2 linked regions of the Actinopolymorpha singaporensis genome follow. The protein of the gene in region 2 interacts with the protein of the main gene of each other region in a pairwise test. Links are inferred from orthologs where the notes say so. Each region holds a gene or a part of one and is shown on either strand. Other genes may lie near its edges. The genes, in order: BLU27_RS02670 and dnaE.

What was found.
Region 1: the proteins of dnaE (region 2) and BLU27_RS02670 interact in binary tests that used the Escherichia coli proteins (3 or more experiments, as listed by UniProt). The link is inferred for Actinopolymorpha singaporensis from one-to-one orthologs.

Annotation. Positions count from the first base shown.
Region 1 is NZ_LT629732.1:581,920-587,946, reverse strand. What follows is about bases 2,115-4,983. They hold BLU27_RS02670 (pyridoxal phosphate-dependent aminotransferase), read right to left. Parts: upstream 4,197-4,983; coding sequence 3,033-4,196; downstream 2,115-3,032. Other genes in these bases: BLU27_RS02660 (hypothetical protein), read left to right, coding at 4,402-4,980; BLU27_RS02675 (helix-turn-helix transcriptional regulator), read left to right, coding at 2,115-3,036. In the rest of the region: BLU27_RS02690 (winged helix DNA-binding domain-containing protein), read right to left, coding at 1-511; BLU27_RS02685 (maleylpyruvate isomerase family mycothiol-dependent enzyme), read right to left, coding at 566-1,297; BLU27_RS02680 (DUF3224 domain-containing protein), read right to left, coding at 1,336-1,842; more of BLU27_RS02675, read left to right, coding at 2,026-2,114; BLU27_RS02655 (SDR family NAD(P)-dependent oxidoreductase), read left to right, coding at 4,992-5,765; pyrE (orotate phosphoribosyltransferase), read left to right, coding at 5,829-6,027. UniProt on the Escherichia coli protein: Shows aminotransferase activity with methionine and histidine as substrates, and to a lesser extent also with phenylalanine.
Region 2 is NZ_LT629732.1:5,262,875-5,270,112, forward strand. What follows is about bases 1,980-6,059. They hold dnaE (DNA polymerase III subunit alpha), read right to left. Parts: upstream 5,714-6,059; coding sequence 2,180-5,713; downstream 1,980-2,179. Other genes in these bases: BLU27_RS23590 (hypothetical protein), read right to left, coding at 1,980-2,111; BLU27_RS23600 (chorismate mutase), read right to left, coding at 5,922-6,059. Also shown: BLU27_RS23585 (DUF3352 domain-containing protein), read right to left, coding at 1-974; BLU27_RS29315 (hypothetical protein), read left to right, coding at 963-1,442; more of BLU27_RS23590, read right to left, coding at 1,494-1,979; more of BLU27_RS23600, read right to left, coding at 6,060-6,251; BLU27_RS23605 (RluA family pseudouridine synthase), read right to left, coding at 6,309-7,238. UniProt on the Escherichia coli protein: DNA polymerase III is a complex, multichain enzyme responsible for most of the replicative synthesis in bacteria. This DNA polymerase also exhibits 3' to 5' exonuclease activity. The alpha chain is the DNA polymerase catalytic subunit.

The sequences.
Region 1 (6,027 bases), 4.7 Mb from region 2 along the record:
CGTAGACGTGGCGTGCCTTGCAGGTCCGGCAGTCGTAGGCGTACGCGTCCGGCAGCTTCCGCGTGACCGCGGCGCTCACCTCGCCCTTGGGCATCGGCCTGGTCACCACCGTCCGCAGCGCCCTGGCCGCCGTGGCGAACGCCTCCAGTGCGCCGATGCCCGCCTCCTTGAGCGGTTTGCGTTCGGCGGCGAGCCTGGAGTGCGCGTCGGCCTCACTGCGGGGCCACAGCGCCCGGGCCAGGTGGGTGAGGTCGCCGCGCCGGTGCAGGTGAGGCGCTCCCCGTACCGACCACAGCATCGCGTATGCACCTCCGTCGGCGAACGGGTCGGCGTCCCCCTCCGGCAGCCGGGGAAGCCGGGCGCCGAGGGCCAGCCGGGCGGTGTGCGCGGCGCTGTGCTGCACGCCGAGGTCGAGGACTCCCAGCTTGGCCGGATCGTCGGTGGACCGGTCCAGACCCTGCGCGGCGGCGCGGTACGCCAGCACCTGCTGCCGCCCGAACTCGAGCGCCATGACTCCACTCCTTCTCCGGTGTCCCGGACTTCGACTCGCCCGGCCCGGGCCGGACTACTCGCCCCGCAACGGAGTGTCGCGGTAGCTCCCGAACAGTGCCAGCGAGTCCAGCACCGGCTCGGGGTCACCGTCCCAGTCCATGGCGCGCACCTGGTCGCGGGTGCGCCGGCCACCGATCGTGCGGAGCAGGTCGTACGCCGACGCCCGCAGCGTGGCGACCGGCTCGCCCTCACCGATGATCCGTTGCTCCTCGTCGCCGATCACCAGCCGGAAGGCCGGCCCGCCCGACTGGCGCAGCCGCTGGTCGATCTGGTCCAGCGGCCTGTCCAGGCCGGCCCGCACACTCTGGTCCGAACGCGCACCGGGTCGCCCGAGGGCGCACCGCAGGTCCTGTTCGTGGGAGACGACCTCCGCGACGAGAACACCACCCATCGGCGAGGCGAGCAGGTCGCCGGCGCGCGCCCGGTGCCGCTCCCACTCCGCGAGCGACTCGGCCACGGCCTGCCCCTGGCGTTCGCGCACGGTCCGCTCCCCGAAGTCGTCGCCGTCGGCCACGTCGAACCGCCGGGCAAGAAAGTCGGCCAGCGCCCCCGCAAGGTGCGCGGCCAGCGCCTCGACGGTCCAGCCCGGGCAGGCGTCGACGGGCGTGCTCGGGTCGGCGTCGCGAAGCAGGGCCGCGGTCCGGGCCATGCAGGCGTCGTACAACTCGGCGGTGGACTGGCCGGCGGGCTGTTCGCCGGCGGGATCGTGCTGCGCTTCCGGCTCGGGCCGGACGGTGTCACTCATCGCGGGGCTCCTTTGCTCCGGCGGTCTGGCTGTCGGTTTCAGTGCTGCCGTTCGTCGAACGTGTGGTCGAATGTGTACACCACGGCACCGACACCCTGCTCGGCGACGAAGCTTCCCCGGCCGCGCAGACCGGCGAGTTCGCCGGTGGCCGACCCGGGCACGACGGTCCAGTCGGCGCGTACCGTCGTGCCGGCGAACGCGCCGTCGTGGGCGAGGACGAAGCTGCCCGTACGCCCGCCGACGGTGCCGGTCACCTTCTCGTAGCCGTGGTAGCGGCCGGCGCCCCACTGCCCCTCACCCGGCCCGTAGAACATCACGTGGTGAGCTGTGCCGGTGCCGTCGATCGCGCCGGTGAAGGTGTTGGTGGTGTACGCGTGCGCCACCCGCGGAGACTCCTCGTCCGGCTCGGGCCGGGTCTCCTCCCACGCCGTGGAGGCGAACGTGCCGCCCGGCTCGGTGCCGGCGCGCCGGTCGCCGGCCGCGCTCGCGGTAACGGTGGTCGCGCTCGGGGTGCTGGGCGCCGGAGCGTTCGAAGAGGCTGACATGGGTGGGTTCTCCCTGGTTCGTCGTTGATGCTCATGCCCATCGCCGGGCACGTGGCCAACCCTTGCCGGGATACCTGCCACGTACTGTCAGGTACGTACGAGAACATTCCAACGAACGCCCCGGGGACCGGACCGGAGTACGAAGCGCCCGAGCCCAGGACTCGAGGGATGGAAGGAGCGGAGGTGCGCGCCAGTCGACTGCTGTCCCTGCTGCTCCTGCTCCAGACCCGCGGCCGGATGACCGCGCCCGAGCTGGCCCGGGAGCTGGAGGTGTCGGTCCGCACCGTCTACCGCGACGTCGAGTCGCTGTCGGCCGCCGGCGTCCCGGTCTACGCCGACCGCGGCCCGGCCGGCGGCTACCAGCTGCTCGGCGGGTTCCGGACGAAGCTCACCGGGCTGACCGGCGACGAGGCGGAGTCGCTGTTCGCCGGCATCCCGGACGACGCGGCGGCAGAGCTCGGCCTCGGCTCGGTGCTCGCGGCCGCGCAGGTGAAGCTGCTGGCCGCGCTGCCGCCGGAGCTGCGCTCGCGCGCCGGCCGGATCCGGGAGCGGTTCCACCTGGACGCGCCGAACTGGTTCCGCGAGGTGGAACGGCCCGAGCACCTGGCGGCGCTGGCCGAGGCGGTGTGGAACCAGCAGCTGGTCGAGGCGCGCTACGAGCCGTGGGGCCGGGACGAGGTGACCCGCGCGCTGGAGCCGTACGGCCTGGTCCTCAAGACCGGAGTCTGGTACGTCGCGGCCCGCGTCGACGGCGCCTTCCGCAGCTACCGGGTCGGCCGGATCCGCGCGCTCACCCTGCGGCCGGACCGCTTCGAACGCGCCGCCGACTTCGACCTCGCCGCCTACTGGGCGGCCTGGGCCGAGGACTACCGCGCCCGGCTGTTCCGTTCCGAGGCCGTGGTCCGGCTGTCACCGCTGGCCCGCGACCTGGTGCCGTACTACCTCGGCCCGCACGCGGCCCGGGCGCTGCGTGAGACCGCCGGGCCGCCGGACGAGTACGGGTGGGTGCGCGCGACGCTGCCGATCGAGACGCCCACCCACGCGCGGATGGAGTTCTTCCGGTTCGGCCCGGACCTCGAGGTGCTGGAACCACCGGAGCTGCGGGACCTGATGGTGCGCAGTGCCGCCGAGGTCACCCGGCTGTACGCCGACGGCCCGAGGGAGCCCGTCGGCCCGGCCGCCGAGGATCCCTAGCGCGGACCGCCACGCAGGCCGGACCGCAGCCGCTCCACCGCCTCCGACAACACCTCGTCCCGCTTGCAGAACGCCCAGCGCACCAGGGGCCGCCCGGCCTGCTTGTCGTCGTAGAACACCTCGTGCGGGATGGCGACCACGCCGCAGCGTTCGGGCAGCATTCGGCAGAACTCCACGCCGTCGTCGTAGCCGAGCGGGCGTACGTCGGTGGTGACGAAGTAGGTCCCGCCGGGCACGAACACGTCCAGCCCGAGGGACGACAGCCCCTCGCTGAGCAGGTCGCGCTTCCCCTGCATGGAAGCCCGCAGGCCGTCGTAGTAGTCGTCACCGAACGCCAGCGCCTCGGCGACCGCCGGCTGGAACGGCCCGCCGGAGACGTAGGTGAGGAACTGCTTGGCGGTGCGCACCGCGGCCACCAGGGGCGGCGTGGCGCAGACCCAACCGATCTTCCAGCCGGTGACGGCGAACGTCTTCCCGGCGCTGGAGATGGTCACGGTCCGCTCACGCATTCCGGGGTACGTCGCGAGCGGGATGTGCGGCGCGCCGTCGTAGGACAGGTGCTCGTACACCTCGTCGGTCACCACCAGCAGGTCGCGCTCGACGGCGAGCTCGGCGATCGCGGCCAGCTCGTCCGCGGTGAGCACGGTCCCGGTCGGGTTGTGCGGTGAGTTGACCAGCAGCAGCTTGGTCCGCGAGGTGACCGCGGCGCGCAGCGCGTCGACGTCGAGCCGGAAGTCCGGCGCCCGCAACGTGACGGGTACGCGCCGACCCCCGGCCATCGCGATCCCGGCCGCGTAGGAGTCGTAGTAGGGCTCCAGCGCGACCACCTCGTCGCCGGGCTCGACCAGGGCCAGGAGCGCGGCCGCGATCGCCTCGGTCGCGCCGGCGGTGACGAGCACCTCGGTGTCGGGGTCGTACTCCAGGTCGTAGAAGCGGCGCTGGTGCGCGGACACCGCCTCGCGCAGGGCGGCGATGCCGATGCCCGGCGGGTACTGGTTGTGGTCACCGGACCTGATCGCGTCGACCGCGGCGTCCAGCATGCGCGTCGGGCCGTCGGTGTCGGGGAAGCCCTGGCCGAGGTTGATCGAGGAGGTTCGCAGCGCGAGCGCCGACATCTCTGCGAAGATCGTCGTTCCGAGACCCTGCAGGCGGGCGGCCATCCGTGGGTGCGTCACGGTGACCGACCTTACTGCCGGAAGCCGCCGCGCTCAGCCTGGAGCGGCCACCGGCAGCGCATCCGGCGGATGCGCGAGCGGGGCTCCGTCCGGGGTCGGTCGCGCGCCGCGACCGGCACCGATGGCATGGTGGCAGTCGGTAGGCGTACCCGCGTTGGCGAGGATGAGGACACACGACCAGGAGGTCCGCATGAGCGAGACGAACTCGGCCGGGCCCGGCACGTCCGGGACCTCCGGCACGTCCGGCAGGTCCGGGGCCTCCGGCATGTCCGGGATGCCACCGATGCCCGCGTGGCCTCGCGGCGAGGAGGACGCGCCCGCGCGGCCGGCCGAGCGTCCCCGCGTCGTCCAGCTCGCCGTCTACCTCATGTATCTCGGTGCCGCGCTGTCGGCGGTGTCGGCGATCGCGGTGTTCGGTTCCCGCGACCGGCTCGCCAACGACGCCCGCGAGATGCTCCGCGGGCAGAAGCAGCCGCTCACCCCCGACAAGATCGACGCGACCGTCAACACCAGCCTGACGTTGTACGTCGTGTTCGGCGTGCTGGCCGTGGCGCTGTGGATCCTGATGGCGGTGATGAACGGCAAGGGGCAGCCCCGGGCCCGGGTCGTCGCCACGGTCCTCGCGGTCGCGAACGTCTTCAACACCGTCCTGACCGGCCTTTCCATCGTGGGGCTCGCCCTCCTCCTCACCGGTACCGCGGCGGCCGTGATGCTGTGGCTGCCGGCCGCCCGCCCCTGGTTCACCACGACCCGGCGCCTGCGCGTCTGAGTCCGGAGACCATGCCTACCGCTCTCGTCACCGGACCCACCGCCGGCCTCGGCCGCGCCTACGCCGAGGCCTTCGCCGGTCGTGGCTTCGACCTCGTGCTCGTGGCCCGCGACCGGGCCAGGCTCGGATCTCTCGCCACCGAGCTTTCCGGCCGGTTCGGGGTGAACTGCGAGGTCCTCCCGGCCGACCTGGCCGACAAGGCCGACCTGCGTACGGTCGAGGAACGCCTGCGCACCGGCGAGCCGCCGGTCGACCTGCTGGTCAACAACGCCGGTTACGGACTGGGCGAAGGCTTCCTGGACAGCGGCTCCGACGACGAGGAACGCCTTCTCGACGTACTCGTCGTCGCGGTGCTGCGGCTCACCAAGGCGGCCCTGCCCGGCATGCTGGCGCGCCGTACCGGTGCGGTGATCAACGTCTCCAGCGTGGCCGGGTTCGCGCCGTACGGCACCTACGGCGCGGCGAAGGCCTGGGTCACGACGTTCACCGAGGGGGTCGCGAACGACCTGAGGGGCACCGGTGTGCGCGCGTTCGCGGTGTGCCCGGGCTACGTGCGTACGGAGTTCCACCAGCGGTCCGGCCTGCGCGTGCGGGGACTGCCGAACTTCATGTGGCTGACCCCACCCGAGGTCGTCGAGGCCACCCTGCGCCACCTGGACTCGGGCCGGGCCGGCCCGGTGGTGGTGCCGACGACCCGCTACCAGATGGTCGCCGGTGCCGCACGATACGCGCCGCGGCCGTTGGTGCGAGCCGCCGCCCGCGGCGTGCGGATGCGCCGGCGCTGACGCCTACTGCGCAGGGACAGGCCTCGCCGCCCGAGCCGCGGGACACGCCCTAAGCTTGCCGCCGTGCCCAGTGAGCGTTCGCAACTCCTCGACCAGATCACCTCCAAGGCGATCGTCCGCGAGACCGTCACGTTGTCGTCGGGGAAGACCGCCGACTACTACATCGACCTGCGCCGGATCACCCTCGACGGTGCTGCCGCGCCGCTGGTCGGACGGCAGATGCTGGAGCTCACCGGCGACCTCGACTTCGACGCCGTGGGCG
Region 2 (7,238 bases):
ATCCCGAACTGGCTCTGCGCCGCCTGGACGAAGGAGTCCAGCTGCGCGGCCCGGCCGCTGGCCTCCAGGGTCCTGCGAAGGTCGGGCCAGTTCTTCTCCAGCGCGGGGCCCGCGCCGGACACCGACAACGCCGCGACGGTGGTGGAAGGCAGCTCACCCAGCTTGATGCCGGTTCCCTGCAGGGAAGGAAGCTTCGCACCACGGGTCTTGGCCACCAGCTGAACGGAGTCGCTGGTGAAGCTCAGGCCACCGACCAGGCGGCCCTGCGCCGACATCGTGGGCAGCTGTGCGGTCCGGTCGCCGGACAGCCGGCTCAGCTTGGGCAGGTCGGCCCAGAACGACATGACGCCCTCGTCGACCTCTCCGACGTCACCCTTGAACGTCTCGTTGGACGACAGCGGGTTGTCCTTCACCGAGGAGGCCAGTGCGTCGGCGCGCGACTGGGAGTCGGCCATCAGCATGTAGTCGTCGACGAAGGCGTAGCCGCTCTTGTCGTCGCCTCCGGAGAGCTTCTTGATACCGACTCTGGCCTTGTCCTCGTCCTTGATCTGGACGGCGGCGACCGTCTCGGTTTCCTTGCCATCGGCGCCGGGCAGCACCGCCACGCCGGCCCGGTCACCGAGCCAGGGCTCGACGTCCTTGGCGTAGTCGACGTCCCGCAGCTTCGGGTCGTCCTTCTTGATCGCCTCGAACAGCGCCTTGCGGAGGTCGTCGCCCTCGCCGACTCGCTTGCGCGCGTCGGGGAACTTGCGGACGACGTTGAAGATCGCGGCCTTCTGCTGCACCGACGGGTCGAGGTCGACCCGGAAGTAGGCGACCGCGTTGGCCGGCAGCACCTCCTCCGGCTGCGTCCCGCCGCCGCTGATCCGGGAGAACGCCCACGCGCCGCCGCCGACCGCGAGAACGAGGACCGCCGCCAGCGCGGCGACCAGCCAGCGGCGGCCGGCGCCACCACGACGTTCGTGCTCGATCACCTCGGGACCACCCGGGCCACCAGCACCACCGGCACCACCCGGGCCACCCGGACCGCCGCCATCCTGGCCACCGCCATCCTGACCACCGCCCTGTCCGCCGGCGGCGTACCCACCGGCAGCTCCGGCGGCCCCGGCCTGCTGGGCGTACGGGGCCTGCCGGGCCGGTCCGCCCGGACCGGGCTGGGGTGCCCGCGAAGGCTGCTGGCCGTACGGGGACTGCGGACCGTACTGCCCCGGCCGCGGCCCGTGCTGCCCCGGCTGCGGACCACGCGGCGGCTGCTGCCCATGCGGGCCCTGTTGCGGCGCCGGTGGTCGGCCGCCCGGTCGCCACTGAGGCGATGCCCCGCCTGCGCCGGGCGGGCCCGGACGGTCGGGATCGCGAGGTGGCGTGCGGTCGTCGGACATGAGGGCACCCCCGGAGGTGACGGAACCGAGGTCGCGGAACCGAGGCCGCGAAACCTTGGCTGAGCTTTGCAGACACGAAATCGGCCGAACTAAGTGGCCGATTCGGACGCAAAACTAGCGCATCGGCGCCTCGGGGGTCCGGCTCCGGTCGCGCTGGCTGTGGATAACCCGGGAGGGTTCGCCGTCCCGGCCAGAGCCCAGCCAGACAAGCGGGATGACGGGTGCCAGCGCGGCCAGCGGCCAGCTCACGAGCACGCCGTACGCGTGCAACGTGAGGGGTGCCGACAGCGCGGTGCCCGGCGAGGCGTGCGGATCCCAGGACCAGATCAGCGAGCCGTTGGCCACCAGGCTGCCGACGACGACCGCGGCCACCGCCGCAAGCACGCTGCCCACCAGGAGCCCGGCCACCGTGACCAGGCCGTGCCGCAGGAACAGCGTGGCCAGCACCGTACCGAGGACCAGGGAGGTGCCGGCGCCGAGCGCGGCGTACCAACCGTCCATCGAGACTAGGCGGGCGGCCTGCTCCTCGTCGTTCGGGAAGGGGCCTAGCTCGGTCATGGTCATCGCCACGTGCGGCGACGGGGCGGTCCACGCCCACACCAGCCCGGCGATCGCTCCCGCCGCGACCAGCACGACGGCGATCACCCAGAACGCCCGCGCGGCACCGGGCGCCCGGTCGGGCGGAGTCCGAGGGCCGGGAGGAGTCGCGTCAGCCGGGTACGTGGTGCTCACCGCCCCAGATCCTACGCACGCTCCCCCGGTGCCTGGTCGGGACTCGGCTCCCCGGCGTACCGGCGTTCTCAGGAACGGACACACCCCGGCCCGAGCAGTGCCTTGAGGTCACCCATCAGCGCCGTCGACGGCGTGACCCGCCAGCGGTCCTCCAGCCTCATCACCATCGTCTTGGTCTCCGACCTCAGGTGCAGGTGGATCTGGGTCATCCCCGGATGGGTGGAGAAGATCTCCTTGAGCCGGTCGACCACCGGCGGCGTGCACCGCTCGCGGGCCAGGGAGATCGCGAACGGCCCGGTCTGCTGGTCGCTGCTGATGTCGGGTACGGAGAGCTCCATCGCGATCAGCTGGGGCACGTCGTCACGCCGGTCCAGCCGGCCCTTCACCACCACCACGGCGTCCTCGGTGAGCTGCAGGGCGGTCAGCTGGTAGGTCGACGGGAAGAACATCACGTCGATGCCACCCTCGAGGTCCTCGAGAGTGACGATCGCCCACGCGTCGCCCCGCTTGGTCATCTTCCGGGTGATCGAGGTGATCAGCCCGCCGACGGTGACGATGGAGCCGTCGGGGCGGTCCTCGTCGGCGAGCAGCGTGCCGATGGTGCAGTCGGAGGCGTTCGTGAGGACGTGCTCGATGCCGAAGAGCGGGTGGTCGGAGACGTACAGCCCGAGCATCTCCCGCTCGTGCGCGAGCAGGGTCTGCTTGTCCCACTCCCCGATCTCGGGCACCTGGGGCGACATCAGCGCGGCCACGTCGGCCTGGTCGTCCCCGCCGAAGCCGAACAGCGAGTCCTGGCCGATCGCCTCCTGACGCTTCTGGTCGATGTAGTACTCCACCGCGTCCTCGTGCCAGGCCACCAGTGCCCGCCTGCGATGACCGAGCGAGTCGAACGCGCCCGCCTTGGACAGCGACTCCAGCACCCGCTTGTTGCACACGGTGGCGGGCACCTTGGCCATGAAGTCGCTCGCGTCGGCGAACCTGCCCTTCGCCTCGCGCGCGGCGATGATCGCCTCGACGACGTTGGCGCCGACGTTGCGGATCGCGGTCAGCCCGAACCGGATGTCGGTGCCGACCGGGGTGAAGTTGGCCGCGGACTCGTTGACGTCGGGTGGCAGCACCTTGATTCCCGAACGCCGGCAGGCGTTCAGGTAGATGGCCATCTTGTCCTTGTCGTCCTGGACCGACGTGAGGAGCGCGGCCATGTACTCGGCCGGGTAGTTGGCCTTGAGGTAGGCGGTCCAGTACGACACCAGGCCGTACGCGGCGGTGTGCGCCTTGTTGAACGCGTAGTCGGAGAAGGGGACGAGGATGTCCCACAGCGTCCTGACGGCCGCGTCGGAGTAGCCCCGGGCATGCATGCCCTCGCTGAAGGGCCCGAACTCCTTGTCCAGGACCTCCTTCTTCTTCTTTCCCATCGCCTTGCGGAGCAGGTCGGCCTGGCCGAGGGAGTAACCGGCCACCTTCTGGGCGAGCCGCTGCACCTGCTCCTGGTAGACGATCAGGCCGTACGTCGGGCCGAGGATCTCCTCGCAGGCCTCCTCCAGCTCGGGATGGATCGGCGTGATCTCCTGCTGGCCGTTCTTGCGGAGGGCGTAGTTGGTGTGGGAGTTCGCACCCATCGGCCCGGGCCGGTAGAGCGCGCTGGCCGCGGAGATGTCCTCGAAGTTGTCCGGCCGCATCAACCGGAGCAGCGAGCGCATCCCGGCGCCGTCCATCTGGAAGATGCCGAGCGTGTCGCCGCGGCTCAGCAGCTCATACGTCGCCTTGTCGTCCAGCGGGAGCCTGAGCAGGTCGATCCGCTCGCCGCGGCTCATCTCGATGTTGCGGACCGCGTCGTCCATGATGGTGAGGTTGCGCAGCCCGAGGAAGTCCATCTTCAGCAGGCCGAGCGTCTCGCAGGTCGGGTAGTCGAACTGCGTGATCACCGCACCGTCGGCCTCGCGCTTCATCAGCGGCACGTGGTCGGCCAGCGGCTCGGCCGACATGATCACGCCCGCCGCGTGCACGCCGGTCTGGCGGATCAGGCCCTCCAGGCCCTTCGCGGTGTCGATGACCTTCTTGACGTCGTGGTCCTGCTCGTAGAGAGCGCGGACCTCCCCCGCCTCGCTGTGCCTGGGGTGGCTCGAGTCGAAGATCCCGGTGAGCGGGATGTCCTTGCCCATCACCGCCGGCGGCATCGCCTTGGTGATCTTGTCGCCGAGCGCGTACGGATAGCCGAGGACGCGGGAGGAGTCCTTGATCGCGGCCTTCGCCTTGATCGTTCCGAAGGTGGCGATCTGGGCGACCTTGTCCTCGCCGTACTTCTCGGTGACGTAGCGGATCACCTCGCCCCGCCGACGCTCGTCGAAGTCGATGTCGATGTCGGGCATCGAGACGCGTTCGGGGTTGAGGAACCGCTCGAACAGCAGGCCGTGCCGGAGCGGGTCGACGTCGGTGATGCCGAGGGCGTACGCCACCAGGCTGCCCGCAGCCGAACCACGGCCCGGGCCCACCGCGATGCCGTTGTTCTTCGCCCACATGATGAAGTCCGCGACGACCAGGAAGTACGACGGGAACCCCATCTGCATGATGATCCCGAGCTCGTACTCCACCTGCTTGCGGTAGGTCTCGTCGTACCCTTCGGTGAACCGGCGGTCCATGCCCCGCCAGGTCTCCTCCCGCAGCCACGACTCCTCGGTGTGGCCCTCGGGGATGTCGAACCGCGGCATGAGGTTCTTGAACTCGAACATCCCCGCCGTGTCCACCCGCTCCGCGATCGCGAGGGTGGTACGGCAGCCGGCCTGCCAGGCCTCGGAGTCGTCCAGCGCCCGCATCTCCTCCGCGGACTTCAGGTAGTAGCCCGAACCCTCGAACTGGAACGTCGGCGCGGCCAGCGTGGACGCGGTCTGCACGCACAGCAGCGCGGCGTGTGCGGACGCCTCGTGCTCGTAGGTGTAGTGGGAGTCGTTGGTGACGACGTACTGCAGGCCGAGCTCGCCCGCGATCTTCTCCAGGCCGGCCCGCGCCCGCTTGTCGATGTCGATGCCGTGGTCCATCAACTCGACGAAGAAGTTCTCCCGGCCGAAGATGTCGCCGAAGTCGGCCGCGGCGTCCAGCGCCTCCTTCTCCTGGCCGAGCCGGATGCGGGTGGAGATCTCCCCCGACGGGCAGCCGGTGGTGGCCATCAGGCCCTGGCTGTACTCCGCGAGCAGTTCGCGGTCGATCCGGGGCTTGCGGAAGAAGCCCTCCATCGACGCCCTGGTCTGCAGCTTGAACAGGTTGTGCAGGCCGACCGCGTCCCGCGCCCAGATGGTCATGTGGGTGAACGCGCCGCCACCGGAGACGTCGTCGCCCTTCTGGTGCTGCTGGCCCCAGCGGACCGGCGCCTTGTGGTAGCGGGAGGTCGGGGCGACATAGGCCTCCAGGCCGATGATCGGCGTGATCCCCGCCGCCGTCGCCCGCGTGTAGAAGTCGTACGCCCCGTGCAGGTTGCCGTGGTCGGTGATCGCGACGGCCGGCATCTGGAGCCGCTGCGCCTCGGCGAACATGTCCTTGAGCTTCGCCGCGCCGTCGAGCATGGAGTACTCGGTGTGGACGTGCAGGTGGACGAACGAGTCCGACATCAGGGAGAAGCGCCTCCTGTCTGCGCCGACGCCGAAGGCGTTGGGCGCCGGCCGGGGGAAGGGCGGCGGCGCTTCGCCAACAAGTGAGAGTCCGACTCTATTGCCCTTGCACGTAAGGGCAACGGCGCCCCGCCGACGAGTTCGTGATCAACCTTTGCTAGCGGCGGAACTGGCCGCTGGTTGGCCGTTGGCAGCCCGCCGATGGTGATCAACGGGTGGTCGCGGCGCCACGCTCGGCGAGGTCGAGGGACTCCTCGATCACCGCGGTCATGATCCGGCGGAGGCGCTCCGCGCCCAGCCTGGGTGCCCGCCGGGCCATGCCGGCGACGATCTCCGCCTCCCGGTCCGGGTCGCGGCCGGCGGTTCCGCCGACCGGCTTGAGGAGCTGGACCTGCTCGGTCAGCCCTGCGCGGTACTCGAGCAGGGCGGCCAGGGCGGCGTCCACCTCGTCGATCGCGGCCCGGGCCTCGGGCAGCGACGCCGGCAGGGGGCGGGCGGTCAGCGCGGCGACCGGTTGGTCCATCACGGGTCGGTGCACTCGTCCACGCTACGTAGCGTGCTGTACGGCGTTCAACATGGCGAGACGATCGTCTCGTCACCTGGAACGTTCGGAGTCGTCGCGGGCACGCTCCAGCGCCTGGGCGAGATCGTCGGGGTACGGCGACTCGAACGTCACCCGCTCCCCCGTCCCCGGGTGCTCGAACCCCAGGCTCGCCGCGTGCAGCCACTGCCGGGTGAGCCCCAGCCGGCCGGCCAGCACCGGGTCCGCGCCATAGGTCAGGTCACCTACACACGGATGCCGGATCGCGCTCATGTGCACCCGGATCTGGTGGGTACGCCCGGTCTCCAGGTGCACCTCCAGCAGGGACGCGTGCCGCAGCGCCTCCAGCGTCTCGTAGTGGGTCACCGACGGCTTGCCGTGAGCGACGACCGCCCACTTGTAGTCGTGGGTGGGGTGCCGGTCGATCGGCGCGTCCACCGTGCCGCGACTCGGGTCCGGATGGCCCTGGACCAGCGCGTGGTAGATCTTCTCCACCTCGCGTTCCTTGAACGCCCGCTTCAGGACGGTGTAGGCGTGTTCGGACTTCGCCACCACCATCAGGCCGCTGGTGCCCACGTCGAGCCGGTGCACCACACCCTGGCGTTCGGCGGCGCCCGACGTGGTGATCCGGAAACCGGCGGCGGCCAGGTGACCGATCACGGTCGGCCCCCGCCACCCCGGGCTGGGATGCGCCGCCACGCCGATCGGCTTGTCGACCACCACGATGTCCGCGTCGTCGTGGACGACTCGCATTCCCTCCACCCGGACGGGAGCGATCGGCTCCTGCGGGCGGGGAAGCTCGACCTCCAGCCAGGCGCCCGCACTCACCCGCTCCGACTTGGGCACCGCCTCGCCGTCGACTCGGACCAGGCCGTTCTCGACGAGTTCGGCGGCCTTGGTCCTGGACAGCCCGAAGAGCCGGCCCAGGGCCGCGTCCAGGCGCTCACCCTCCAGGCCCTCCGGCACCGGCAGCCCGCGCCGGTC